One region of the Neorhizobium sp. T25_13 genome, then DNA from elsewhere that is predicted to be linked to it. Evidence: predicted binding sites of a transcription regulator. Region 1 holds the regulator's gene; the other holds the start of a gene.
The links. Region 1 encodes HrcA, which represses chaperone genes, less so after heat shock. Its sites were predicted from a motif close to GTTAGCACTCNCNNNNNGNGAGTGCTAAC; they were not measured.
Positions count from the first base shown of each region.

Region 2: a site for HrcA is predicted at 1,917-1,945, ahead of groES (co-chaperone GroES). Genes of this name have one in related genera too.

Region 1 covers NZ_PVBI01000005.1:162,655-169,734, forward strand. Annotated here, with positions in the region: gene rpoN (RNA polymerase factor sigma-54) at 1-1,107, shown strand, start outside; gene hpf (ribosome hibernation-promoting factor, HPF/YfiA family) at 1,356-1,931, shown strand; gene ptsN (PTS IIA-like nitrogen regulatory protein PtsN) at 2,008-2,472, shown strand; gene C5J22_RS13535 (helix-turn-helix transcriptional regulator) at 2,546-2,869, opposite strand; gene C5J22_RS13540 (VOC family protein) at 2,958-3,320, shown strand; gene grpE (nucleotide exchange factor GrpE) at 3,375-4,016, opposite strand; gene hrcA (heat-inducible transcriptional repressor HrcA) at 4,134-5,213, opposite strand; gene rph (ribonuclease PH) at 5,391-6,107, shown strand; gene C5J22_RS13560 (VOC family protein) at 6,130-6,537, shown strand; gene rdgB (RdgB/HAM1 family non-canonical purine NTP pyrophosphatase) at 6,546-7,080, shown strand, end outside.
Region 2 covers NZ_PVBI01000001.1:220,421-227,500, reverse strand. Annotated here, with positions in the region: gene groL (chaperonin GroEL) at 1-1,501, opposite strand, end outside; gene groES (co-chaperone GroES) at 1,567-1,863, opposite strand; gene C5J22_RS01155 (J domain-containing protein) at 2,052-2,660, opposite strand; gene C5J22_RS01150 (cold-shock protein) at 3,013-3,222, shown strand; gene C5J22_RS01145 (hypothetical protein) at 3,618-3,839, shown strand; gene C5J22_RS01140 (dicarboxylate/amino acid:cation symporter) at 3,941-5,287, opposite strand; gene C5J22_RS01135 (ATP-binding protein) at 5,510-7,080, shown strand, end outside.

The DNA of each region.
Region 1 (7,080 bases):
CAGGTGACGCTGCGCGACCACCTGAACCAGCAGATTCCCTTCCTGATCGTCGATGCGGCCAGCCGCCTGATTGCTCAGCATCTCGTCGATCAGCTCGACGAGGCCGGTTACATGCTGGGCGACATCGAGGAGATCGCCGCCCGCCTCGGCAGAAGCGCCGAGAATGTGGAAGCCATCCTGCACTCGCTGCAGACACTCGATCCGCCGGGCGTCTTTGCGCGATCGCTCAGCGAATGTCTGGCAATCCAGCTTCGGGAAAAGGACCGGCTCGACCCGGCCATGGATGCGCTGATCAGACATCTGGATCTGCTTGGCAAACGCGACTTCGCCTCGCTTCGAAAAATCTGCGGTGTCGACGACGAAGACCTGATCGACATGCTGGGGGAAATTCGCGGCCTCAACCCGAAGCCCGGCGCGGGTTTCGAGCGCGGCATGTCGGAGACGATTTCGCCGGATATCGTCGTGCGGGCATCGCCCGACGGCGGCTGGATGGTGGAGCTCAATCCGGACACCCTGCCGCGCGTTCTGGTGAACCATACCTATTTCCAGACGGTCTCCAAGAACTGCCCGAAAAACGGCGACGATCACAATTTCCTTTCCGACTGCATGCAGAACGCCAACTGGCTGACGCGCAGCCTCGACCAGCGCGCCAAGACGATCATGAAGGTGGCGACCGAAATCGTCCGCCAGCAGGATGCCTTCCTGATGCACGGCGTCGACCACCTGCGGCCGCTCAACCTCAAGACCGTTGCCGAAGCGATCAAGATGCATGAATCCACGGTCAGCCGCGTCACCTCCAACAAATACATGCTGACGCCGCGGGGCCTGTTCGAACTCAAATATTTCTTCACGGTGTCGATCGGCTCGGCGGAGGAAGGCGGCGACAGCCATTCGGCCGAGGCCGTGCGCCACCGGATTCGCCTGCTCATCGCCCAGGAGACGCCGGAGGCGGTGCTTTCGGACGACGATATCGTAATCAGCCTGAAACGCGGCGGCGTGGAGCTGGCGCGCCGGACCGTCGCTAAATATCGCGAGGCGATGAACATCCCCTCCTCCGTTCAGCGCCGCCGCGAAAAGCGTGCGATCGCCGGGGTCGCGGCATACTGAAACGCGGCCGAAACAGGCGGTTTTCCACAGGCCTACGCAGAAAACCCGAGACCGGCCGCCGTTGACATTTAAAACATCGGGCGCTAGAAGCCCGCCGCAACTGCACGGGACATGGCACGAAACCTATCCCATCATCCAGACAGGCATCGATTGCAGCAATTTAGCGCGGTGGCGTGTGAACGGCTTGGATGAGGGGACGGCTTGGCGTAGACTGGAACACGCAAGTCACGACAAGAAGGAAGAACTCCATGAGTGTGCGTGTATCCGGTAAGCATATGGAAATTGGCGATTCGTTCCGTCAGAGGATCGAGGACCAAATCGGAGAAGCGGTTACAAAATACTTCGACGGAGGCTATTCAGGCCAAGTCATCGTGGAAAAGGCTGGTTCGCGCTTTTCTGCCGACTGCAAGGTGCATCTCGATACCGGGATCGTCCTGCATGCGGCTGGCGAGGCGAATGATCCGCAGATCAGTTTCGACGCCGCAGCGCAGCGGATCGAAAAACGTCTGCGCCGCTACAAGCGGCGGCTCAAGGATCATCATGCCGGCAACCATGTGAATGGTTTTGCGGAAGTTGCCTACACTGTTATGGACAGCGTACCGGATGAAGGGGAGGAAGTGCCCGAGGATTTCGCGCCGACTATTGTCGCGGAAAGTTCGAAGCAGTTGAAGACGATGACGGTCGCAAGCGCCGTCATGGCACTTGATATGACAGACGAACCTGTTCTTCTGTTCCGCAGCCCCGGCAAGGAACATCTGAACATTGTGTACCGCCGCAATGACGGCAATATTGGCTGGATCGATTCCACCAATATCAAGAACTGACACCTGGGGAGAGCGTCGGAGACGGCGCTCCCCTTCGCCTAGGGCACAAGCTCTTGCGGCACGAAGGATGACGAGAATGGCATTGGCAGATTTGCTGCAGCAAGATGCGATTATTCCTGCCCTAAAGGTAAATTCCAAAAAGCAGCTATTGCAGGAGCTGGCGGCCAAGGCTTCCAAGCTGACGGGCGTGAGCGAACGAGAAATCTTCGACATCATCCTGCAGCGCGAAAGGCTCGGCTCCACCGGCGTCGGCCACGGCATCGCCATCCCGCACGGCAAGCTCAACAGCATCTCGTCGATCAAGGGCATTTTCGCGCGTCTTGAAGCGCCCGTCGATTTCGAAGCGCTCGATGACGAGCCGGTCGATCTGGTGTTCCTGCTGCTCGCACCCGAAGGCGCCGGCGCCGATCATTTGAAGGCTCTGTCGCGCATCGCCCGCGTGCTGCGCGACCAGGACCTTGTCGCCAAGCTGCGCAAGACCGATTCCGCTTCGGCGATCTATGCCTTCCTCAACGAGGAGCAGGCAAACCACGCCGCCTGACCGCATACACATTCGTGGGGACGAAACGAACCGCCCGGCCGCTGACAAAGCGCCGGGCGGTTTTGTTTGCGTGCTACCCTTCCAGATCCGATTTCAGCCTATCCATAAGTCTCACCGCATGGGCGGCATAATCGCCGATCCAGCGATCGTTGATGGACTTGATGGGCAGGGAATTGAGGTAGTTCCAGCGCTCCCTGCCCTCGCGCCTGACAATCACCAGATCGGCCTCTTCCAGCACTTTCAGATGCTGCATGATCGTGCAGCGATCCATGTCGGCGAAGGTCTCGCAGATGCTGCCGGTGGTTTGCGGCCGGCCCTTCAATTCATCGAGGATCAACCGCCGCCTCGGGTGGGCAAGCGCCTTGAAAACTGCGTCGATATCCGCTTCGCTTGACATGTTATGTTTTTATAACATATTTTGCCTGCCAGCAAGGAACTCGCATATCGCGGTTCCGGTTTTCCACGGTGAAGAGGAGGAGAATGCCATGACGGACAGGCTATACGGCGGCATCGACATCGCCATGAAGGTCCCGTCGCATCAATATCAGGCGACGATCGCATTCTACCGTGACACGATCGGCCTCAAGGAGTTCATCGACAAGGCACCCGCCATCGGTTTCGAACTCGGGCCGAACAAGCTCTGGATCGACGAGGCGCCGATGATGAGCCAGGCCGAGATATGGCTGGAATTGTTTACGGGTGATTTCGACGATGCGGCAGCGCATCTTGAGAAATCGGGCGTCGTACGCTGCGACACGATCGAGCCGCTGCCGGAAGGCTTCAAAGGCGGCTGGATCACCAGCCCCGCCAATATCATTCACATGGTGCGGGAACCGGAGGCCTGGTAGGCGCTCAGACAAAACAGGCCGGGCGGCGCGAGGCCGCCCGGCAAATCGTAGAGGTCAGGCGTTCTTTTCGCCGGCGGCTTCCGCGGAGGCTTCCGCCTTCGGGCCACCCTTTGCGACACCGACCATGGCAGGCCGGAGCACGCGTTCGCCGATCGTGAAGCCGGCTTGGACGACCTGAACGACAGTATTGTTCGGGACGGCGGGGTTCGGGATCTCGAACATGGCCTGGTGGAAGTTCGGATCGAACTTCTGGCCTTCAGGATCGATCTTCTTCACACCGTGGCGCTCCAGAGCGGACAGCATCGAGCGCTCGGTCATCTCGACGCCCTCCAGGAGCGTGGTCAGCGAGGCATCCGCCGTGGCGCGCATTTCGGTCGGCACGGCGTCCAGCGCCCGGCGAAGATTGTCCGAAACGGCGAGCATGTCGCGCGCAAAGCCGGCCGCCGCATAGGACTTAGCGTCCTTGATTTCGCGTTCGGTGCGGCGGCGCAGGTTGTCCATTTCGGCCGCCAGCCGCAGGAAGCGGTCGCGCAGCTCATTATTTTCGGCTTTCAGCAATTCCAGCGGATCCGGTTCGGCGGCAGGCGCCTCGGCATTCTTCTGGTTGGCCGCGTCCTCAAGAGCAGATGCTACGGCTTCCACGGTGTTCTCCGCGGCAGTTGCGTCAGGTCCGTTCTTGTTGGTTTCGTCGGTCATGACGGTCTCCGGTTATTCTTGGCTTGGATTTACGGGCTTGGATTTGTGCCCGATATCGAGGTTTAAAGTGAAAAAATCAAGGCTTGCTGGGAAAGTTGGGGCGGCTCGGTCGCGAATTCAGCGCGACAGCCTGGCAAGCAGCTGCGCGGTGTAATCCACCATCGGCACGATGCGCGAATAGTTGAGCCGCGTCGGCCCGATGACCCCGACGGCACCGACGATCCGGTCTTCGCCGTCACGATAGGGCGCCACGATGAGCGAGGAGCCCGACAGGGAGAACAATTTGTTTTCCGAGCCGATGAAGATTCGCACGCCCGGTCCCTTCTCGGCGAGATCGAGGATCTCGATCAGGCTGTCCTTCTTTTCGAGATCGTCGAAAAGCAACCGCAGGCGATCGAGATCGGCCACATCCGCCAGGCCTTCGAGCAGATTGGCCCGGCCGCGGACGATGAGCTGGGTCGGCTTGCCTTCCTCGCTGTCGCCGGACCAGACCGCAAGGCCGCGCTCGACCAGTTCCTGCGAGAGCGCATGGAGCTCGCCCTGCACCTGATCCTTGAGCGTCTTCAGCTGGCCGCGCAGTTCCGGAAGCGTCTGGCCGCTCAGGTGGGCGTTGAGGAAATTGGCCGCCTCGGTCAGCTGCGACGACGTCACGCCGGCCGGAAGTTCGATGATACGGTTTTCCACCTGGTTATGATCCCCGACAAGCACCGCAAGCGCCTTGGTCGGCTCGAGGCGGATGAACTCGACGTGCTTCAGGACCGGGTCGCTCTTGGTGGTAATGACGATCCCGGCGCCGCGCGAGACGCCCGACAACATGCGACTCGCCTCCGCCATCAGGCTTTCCATCGGCTGATCGCGATCCGCGGGCCGGATTTGCCGGTCGATATTGGCACGCTCCTCGGCGGAGAGGTCTCCGACCTGCATGAAAGCATCGACGAAAAAGCGAAGCCCGGACTGGGTCGGCAGGCGGCCGGCGCTGATATGCGGGGAGTAGATGAGCCCGAGTTCCTCGAGATCGCTCATCACATTGCGCACCGACGCGGGCGACAGCGATATGGGCAGCAGGCGGGAAAGGTTTCGAGAGCCGAGCGGCTCGCCGGTCTCCAGATAGCTTTCCACGATGCGGCGGAAAATTTCGCGCGAACGGTCATCGAGCACAGAGCCGCTGTCCCTACCCGTCGATGCCGAAAATCCCATCTAAAACTTCACCGTTCCGTTGTTCTTTCGACAAAATATAGTCATTCGCCGCGCCTTCTCCAAAGGGAAAATCGCCACGGGCATAATCAATCGCCCGCAGAGCGCCTTAGGCCTTTTTCTTTGCAAAAGCCTGGCCGGGGCCGTAGAAGGCGGAAACAGAAATCCAGGGAGTGAAGCATGCGGCCTTCAGGCAGACAGTTGAACCAGATGCGCAAGGTCTCATTGGAGCGCAATTTCTCCAAACATGCCGAAGGTTCCTGCCTCGTCAAGTTCGGCGACACGCATGTGCTGTGCACCGCGAGCCTGGAGGAAAAGACGCCGCCGTGGCTGCGCAACAGCGGCAAGGGCTGGGTGACCGCCGAATACGGCATGCTGCCGCGCGCCACAGGCGACCGCATGAAGCGCGAAGCCGCTGCCGGAAAGCAGGGCGGCCGCACCCAGGAAATCCAGCGCCTGATCGGCCGCTCCTTGCGCGCCGTCATTGATCTGGAAGCGCTCGGCGAAAAGCAGATCACCATCGACTGCGACGTTATCCAGGCGGATGGCGGCACGCGCACCGCTTCGATCACCGGTGGCTGGATTGCGCTCTACGACTGCCTGAAGTGGATGGAAGCCCGCTCGATGACCAAGGTTGACAAGGTGCTGAAGGACCATGTCGCGGCGATCTCCTGCGGCATCTTTGCCGGCCAGCCGGTTATCGACCTCGATTATATCGAGGATTCGGCTGCGGAAACGGATGCGAATTTCGTGATGACCGGCACCGGCGGCATTGTCGAGGTGCAGGGCACGGCCGAGGGCAAGCCTTTCAGCCAGGAGGAATTCCTGAAGCTTTTGGCACTGGCCCAGGACGGCACGCAGGAACTGGTGGCGATGCAGAAGCAGGCGATTGCCTGACACTCGCTGAAAGAGGTGCTGTTTGATCGAAGGCATTCTCGAAACTGCACTTTATGCTGACGATCTCGATGCCGCCGAGACCTTCTACGGCGGCATTCTCGGGCTTGAAAAGGTTCTGCGCGCCGGCAACAGGCATGTGTTCTTCCGTTGCGGGCCGGGCATCCTGCTGATCTTCAATCCTGCCGAGACGGTGAAGCCATCACCGGCCGGTGCATTACCGGTTCCGCCCCATGGTGCGACGGGACCCGGGCATATCTGCTTTCGCATGACGAGCGAGGCGATTGACTTGCTCAAGGAAAAGCTCAACAAGGCAGGCATTGCCATCGAAAGCGATTTCCGCTGGCCGAACGGTGCCCGCTCAATCTATTTCCGCGATCCGGCCGGCAACAGCCTGGAATGCGCAGAGCCGAGGCTCTGGAATATCGAATAGGAATTGTAATGCGCAAGCTCGATACGAAAACGATCGTCGTCGCCAGCCACAATGCCGGAAAAATCCGCGAGATTGCAGAGCTGATCGGTCCCTTCGGCTTTTCCGCGAAATCCGCCGCCGAGCTGAAATTCGAAGAGCCCGACGAAACGGGCACGACATTCGAGGAAAACGCCGCGATCAAGGCGCTCGCCTCCGCCAGAGCCTCCGGACTGCCGGCGTTGTCGGATGATTCTGGCATCGTCATCGACGCGCTCGACGGCGCACCAGGCGTCTATACCGCCAACTGGGCGGAGCGTGAGGATGGCAGCCGCGACTTTCAGATGGCGATGGAAAAGGTCGAGAAGGCGCTGGAGGAGCGCGGTGCGACCAAGCCGGAGCAGCGTGGTTGCCGCTTTGTCAGCGTGCTTTGTCTCGCCTGGCCGGATGGACACACGGAAATGTTCCGCGGCGAGGTGGAAGGCACCGTGGCGTGGCCGCCGCGCGGCACCCAGGGTTTTGGTTATGACCCGGTCTTCCAACCGCAGGGCTATGATATTACCTTCG
Region 2 (7,080 bases), on a different contig from region 1:
GAACGACCTTGACCGGATCGACGATGCCCATGGTGATCATGTCGCCGAATTCGCCGGTCTGGGCGTTGTAACCGAAGTTGTCGGTATCACTTTCCAGGATCTTGCCGACCACGATCGAGCCTTCGCTACCGGCATTCTCGGCAATCTGGCGAACCAAGGACTGCAAGGCCTTGCGGATGATGCTGATCCCGGCATTCTGATCGTCATTCTCGCCCTTGATGTCGAGAACGATCGAGGCGCGAAGCAGGGCCGTGCCGCCGCCAGGCACGATGCCTTCTTCGACTGCTGCACGCGTTGCATTGAGGGCGTCGTCGATGCGGTCCTTCTTTTCCTTGACTTCGATTTCCGTCGAGCCGCCGACGCGGATCACGGCAACGCCGCCGGCCAGCTTGGCCAGACGTTCCTGCAGCTTTTCGCGGTCGTAGTCCGAAGTGGTTTCCTCGATCTGAGCCTTGATCTGGCCGATGCGTCCGTCAATATCCGCCTTGGTGCCCGCACCATCGACGACGGTGGTGTTCTCCTTGGTGATCGAGACCTTCTTGGCGCGGCCGAGCATATCGAGCCCGACGTTCTCGAGCTTGATGCCGAGGTCTTCCGAAATCACGGTGCCGCCGGTCAGGATCGCCAGATCCTCCAGCATGGCCTTGCGGCGATCGCCGAAGCCCGGAGCCTTGACGGCCGCGATCTTGAGGCCGCCACGCAGCTTGTTGACGACGAGCGTCGCAAGAGCTTCGCCTTCGACATCCTCGGAGATGATCAGCAGCGGCTTGCCGCTCTGGACGACGGCTTCCAGGATAGGAAGCATGGCCTGCAGGTTGGAGAGCTTCTTTTCGTGCAGCAGCACGTAGGCATCTTCCAGCTCAGCCACCATTTTTTCGGCATTGGTGACGAAGTAGGGCGACAGGTAGCCGCGGTCGAACTGCATGCCTTCGACGACTTCGAGTTCGGTTTCTGCGGTCTTGGCTTCTTCGACGGTGATCACACCCTCATTGCCGACCTTCTGCATCGCGTCGGCGATATACTGGCCGATTTCCTTCTCGCCGTTTGCGGAGATCGTGCCGACCTGGGCAATCTCTTCCGATGTGTTGATCTTCTTGGCCTTGGCGAGCAGGTCCTTTACCACGGCGGTAACGGCAAGGTCGATGCCGCGCTTCAGGTCCATCGGGTTCATGCCGGCGGCAACAGCCTTGCCGCCTTCGCGAACGATCGCCTGGGCAAGAACGGTCGCCGTCGTGGTGCCGTCGCCGGCGACGTCGTTGGTCTTCGAAGCAACTTCGCGGACCATCTGGGCGCCCATGTTCTCGAACTTGTCGTCAAGTTCGATTTCCTTGGCGACGGCAACGCCGTCCTTGGTGATCCGCGGTGCGCCGTAGGATTTGTCGATCACGACGTTGCGGCCCTTCGGACCGAGCGTGACCTTGACTGCGTCGGCGAGAATATCGACGCCGCGCAGCAGCTTCTCGCGTGCATCACGGCCGAATTTGATCTGTTTGGCAGACATGGAAAAACTCCCGGGCCGTTGGCCCCATGGTCTTCGTCAAAAGGAAATAAGGAAGCGGCCGAAGATCAGGCGATGACGCCCATGACGTCTGCTTCCTTCATAATCAACAGGTCTTCGCCATTGAACTTGATCTCGGTGCCGGACCACTTGCCGAACAGGACGCGATCGCCTGCCTTGACATCGAGGGGAACGATCTTGCCGCTCTCGTCGCGGGTGCCGGTGCCGACGGCGACGATTTCGCCTTCCTGCGGTTTTTCCTTGGCGGTGTCGGGAATGATGATCCCGCCCTTGGTCTTGGCTTCAGCCTCGATACGGCGCACGACGACGCGGTCGTGCAACGGCCGAAAATTGGTATTGTTCATTTTGGGTTCCTTAGCGAGAGCGCAGCCCAATGGCGGGTTCCCGATCGGATATCTTTAGCAGTCTTATGCCGGGAGTGCTAGCGCCATTCGTGCCTTGGTGGTGATCCGGCATCCGCGGCGACGCCGTCTCTCTTTGCCAGAGGAGGGGCGGCCGACATCGAGACCGCGCGCGGGTCACTCTCGCACGTTTAGCAGAAGCCGTTGAGCTTGAGGATCTTATGGGCGTCGATCGACGCCTGAAGCTGATCCTCCGAGTTGCGCTCTCCATGGTTCGCGTCCGGATGATGCATCTTGAGCCTTTGCTTATAGCGGCTTCTGATCTCCTCCGGCGTTGCATCCGGCGAAAGGCCGAGCGTCTCGAAAGCCTTGGCCTCCAGTACCTTGAGTTTGCGTCGCTGAAGATCCACGTTTGCGGCCTGGCGTTGTGCAGCGCTTTTGCGCGCGTTCGTCGCCTTTGCGGAACCGGAGCGAGCCATGGAGGGGAGCGGCATCTCCGAAGCCTTATTGATACCGGTGCCCCAGGTCGGGCGGCTGCCGCTTGCCGCTTCCCTCTGATAGCGGGCGATCAAAGGGTCGGAGAGGTTTGGCGCAAAGTTATAACCTTTGCCGTATTCCTTTACATGCTCGGGACAGAACAGCAGATAAAGCCCTTCGGCATCCCGCCCGACAGGAGCGCGATGAGTGCCACCCTTTTCGCATCCGTCCCACTGGCATTTCGGATGGTTGGGTTCGTGGTGCGGAGCCGGTTTTTTGCGGATCGACCGTAGGCCGACAAATATCTTTGAATCAGACGTCATCGCGCCTTATATGGCGGTCCTGCGCCAGCAGGCAAGGAGTATGGACAGGCCAACCACAGAGCAGTCCGTTGCTGCGGCAGTTCTGCGCCCAGCCGAGCGGGCTGAGGGTCCACCTGTGAGAACCCTTTTGCTGTGCCCGGAATGCAAATCCACCGAGGCGCCCAAACTAAAAGTTGACTTATGGGCGGATAGCCCCTATTTACGGTTTATCGATCTTTTGCTTGCTGAACTTTGGTTTCCGCGCGATTGGCACCGCGCCTGACGAACTTCCCTTTCAAAATCAATCGCTATCACCATCCGCAGGGCTTTGGCTCTGGGGTCACTCAATCTTGCTTTGAAAGGGTTCATCATCATGACCACAGGCACAGTTAAATGGTTCAATTCCACCAAGGGCTTCGGCTTTATCCAGCCTGACAACGGCGGCGCTGATGCGTTCGTACACATTTCCGCCGTCGAGCGCGCCGGAATGCGGGAAATCGTCGAGGGCCAGAAGGTCAGCTACGAACTCGAACGCGACGCAAAGTCCGGTAAGATGTCGGCTTGCAACCTGCAGGCTGCCTAACCAAAAGCGGCTTCCGCTTTGACCACGGATGTACTGGCACCGCTGGAAGCTGATTTTTTTAAGGGCCGGGCATCATGTCCGGCCTTATACATTGAGAGGCCGGAACATTGTGATGATGTTCCGGCCTCGTTTGTCATTGGGGTGACGCAATACCGGCGCCGCGCACAGCCGCTGAACATCCCGACCGGGGACTGGAGCAATTGCGCAGCGCAATCCATGTGGCGAGCGTTATGGACGGTCGCGGCTTTGCTCTCCGGAATGTCACATGATGTTGCCCTAACGTTCGGGCACATGTCCGAGAAAATACATCCAGCCGCTTGAATAGTATGCTGATAGATGCTGGCCATCATTGCCGAGGCGATATAGAAGCCAGGTTCAGCAACAGGCAGATCGCGATGGATGACTCGATCAAGATAGACAACCGCGGCGACTTCGGGCTCTGGGCCATCGAAGTGGCCAAGCAGATCGTCAGCGAACAGGGTTTCGACCTGGCCAACGCGTCGCGGAGCGGCACGGAGGAGGAGCTCCGCGTCGCCGGCAACGCGCTGGGGCAGGCGATCACCAAGGCACTCATCGAGGTGTATGACGGTCTGCTCGAAGGCGTGCCTGAAGAATAGCGCCGCGCTTATCCCGAAACAAAAGCACGTGTATTCTACGGAAACGGGAAAGGCCGCCGGCTGGCCAGCGACCTTTCTTCGGCTGCGATAGAAACAGGCGATTATTCGGCAGGCTGGCCCGACGGTATTAATACCGCGGTTTCGGCGTCGGCGCCGCCTGCCATGGCGGCTGCAAACTGTGTCCGGTCCAGCTCGTTTTCCCAGCGCGCGACAACGACGGTCGCGACCGCATTGCCGATCAGGTTCGTGAGCGCCCGGCATTCCGACATGAAACGATCGATGCCGAGGATCAGCGCCATGCCGGCGACAGGCACGGAGGGAACGACCGAAAGGGTCGCCGCCAGGGTGATGAAGCCGGCGCCGGTAATGCCTGCAGCTCCTTTCGAGCTCAGCATCGCGACCAGCAGCAGCAGGACCTGGTCGCCGAGCGTGATCGGCGTGTCGGTCGCCTGGGCGATGAAGAGCGCGGCAAGCGTCATATAGATGTTGGTGCCGTCGAGATTGAAGGAATAGCCGGTCGGAATAACCAGGCCGACCACCGAGCGCTTGCAGCCGGCGCGTTCCATCTTTGCCATCAGGCCGGGCAATGCCGCTTCCGACGAGGAAGTGCCAAGCACAAGAAGCAGTTCTTCCTTGATGTAGCGGATAAGCGAGATAATCGAAAAGCCGTTATATCGGGCGACGGCACCAAGGACGACCAGAACGAAGAGGAGCGAGGTGAGGTAGAAAGTGCCGATCAGCATGGCAAGGTTGGCAATCGAACCAATGCCATATTTGCCGATGGTAAAAGCCATGGCGCCGAAAGCGCCGATCGGGGCAGCCTTCATCAGGATGGTCACGAGACGGAAGATCGGCGCGGTCAATGCCTGCAGGAAATCGAGAACAGGACGGCCGCGGTCGCCGACCATGCCAAGTGCGATGCCGAACAGAACCGAGAAGAACAGCACCTGCAGGATATCACCCTGTGCGAAGGCGCCGACGATCGTGTCCGGGATGATGTTCATCAGAAAGCCGGTGATCGTCGCGTCATGGGCCTTCGCCGTATAGGTCGCCACTGCCTTGGCGTCGAGCGTGGCCGGATCTATGTGCATGCCGGCGCCGGGCTGGACGACATTCGAGACGAGGAGGCCAACGGCGAGCGCAAGCGTCGAAAAGGCCAAAAAGTAGATCATCGCCTTGCCCGCGACACGCCCGACCTTCTGCAGGTCGGCCATGCCGGCGATACCGGTTGCCACCGTCAGGAAGATCACCGGCGCGATGATCATCTTCACCAGCTTGATGAAGGCATCGCCGAGCGGCTTCAGCGACGCGCCGACATCCGGGTAGAAATGACCGAGCAGGATGCCGGCGGCAATTGCCACGAGAACCTGAAAATAAAGGTGGCGGTAGAAAGGAAGTTTGTCGTGCGTTGGCACATCGGAGATCGTTGCGTTCATCATGTCCTCCATGGCGCCCCAACCAATTGGCCTCCCGGGGCGGCGGCGTTACTGTTGCTGCAGGTGTGCTGCTGGTTTTGCTGGAGCAACAGGCATGCCAGAGCGGCGGCTGATGCCTAACCCATTGATTTTCCATGTTCGGACTGAACGACGGAAGTGGTTCCTGAAATCCCGCCGTGCGGATTTCCGCCATTGGCCTTTGCTTTTTATGCGGATTTATGCACACATCCGGCGATGCTTGAGCAGCGCCGTCGAGAGAAATCGGTCAAGGATCCCGCCTTCGCGTGGACACCATGGCCTGTCTTTGCCTTCGCAGCGGCCGCGATCCTGATATCCGCTCTTTATGCCGCTGGTCTTTACGGTCGCAGTTCCGCAATCGGAGCGCTCCTCGACCAGGGCCGCGCCGATGCCAACCTCAAGGTTGCGCTGCTGCGTGCGGTGCTGGAAAGACCGCGAGCGCTTCCCCTGCTTCTGGCCGAGGATCAACAGGTGGTCGGGGCGCTGGCGTCGAGAAACACACAGACCGTCGGTGCCCTGGACCGGAAGTTGGAAGGGCTCGTGGCGGGCACCCATGCCTCCGTTCTCTACGTCACGGGCAGGGATGGCATTGCGGTCGCATCCAGCAACTGGCGCGAACCCTTGAGCTTCGTCGGCAACGACTATTCCTTCCGGGAATATTTCCAGCGGGCGATGGAGAACGGAACGGCAGAGCACTTCGCCTTGGGCAGCGTCAGCAAGCGTCCTGGACTGTACATCTCCCGGCGCGCCGAAAATCAGGCCGGCGCGCTCGGCGTCGTTGTGGTGAAGATGGAATTCGACCAGCTCGAAGGCGATTGGCACGACGCCAACCGTCCCGTCTATGTTACCGACGCCGATGGTGTCGTCTTGATCACCAGCATTCCGTCCTGGCGCTTCATGACCGCCGCGCCGCTGCCTGCGGAACGGCTTGGCGCCATCCGCCAAAGTCTGCAATTCGGCAACGCGCCATTGGCGCCTCTTCCGATCGTTCGGCAGGAGCCACTTTCGGAGGGGACATCGATCGTTTCGGCGGTTTTGCCCGGAACAAGCGCAGGAGAGTATCTTCGCCTTCTGACGCCGGTTCCTTCGACATCGTGGCGCCTTGAATATCTCGTGCCGACTGAACCTTCGGTCGCAGCTGCGGTCCGCGAAGCGCGGCTGCTTGCACTTGCGGTGCTCGTTCCGATCCTGACACTGATCGCATTCCTTTTGAGGCGGCGGCAGATGATCACCAATCGCATCGCCGCGGAGAAAAACCTGCGCGTGGAACTGGAGCGCCGTGTCGCGGAAAGGACCGTGGATTTGAGCCGCGCGAGGGACCTCCTGCAGGAAGAGATCGCCGACCATCGCAGTACCGAGTCGAAGCTGCAGGTCGTGCAGCAGGAGCTCGTGCAGGCAAATCGCCTTGCGATCCTTGGTCAGGTTGCGGCCGGGGTTGCCCATGAAATCAACCAGCCGGTCGCAACAATCCGCGCCTATGCCGACAATGCACGTGTCTTCCTGCAACGGAACCGGAAAGCTTCGGCGGAGGAAAATCTCGGCGAGATCGCCGCCCTGACCGAGCGGATCGGCATGATCACCGAGGAACTGAAGGCCTTCGGACGCAAGGGACGAACGCCGCCCGAAGCCGTCGATCTGCGGGGCGCTATCGAAGGCGCGGTGGTGCTTTTGAGGAGCCGCTTCGCTGGTCGGCTCGACATACTCCAGATCGATCTGCCACCACCCGGCCTTGCCGTCACCGGCAATCGCGTCCGCCTCGAACAGGTGCTGATCAATCTGTTCCAGAA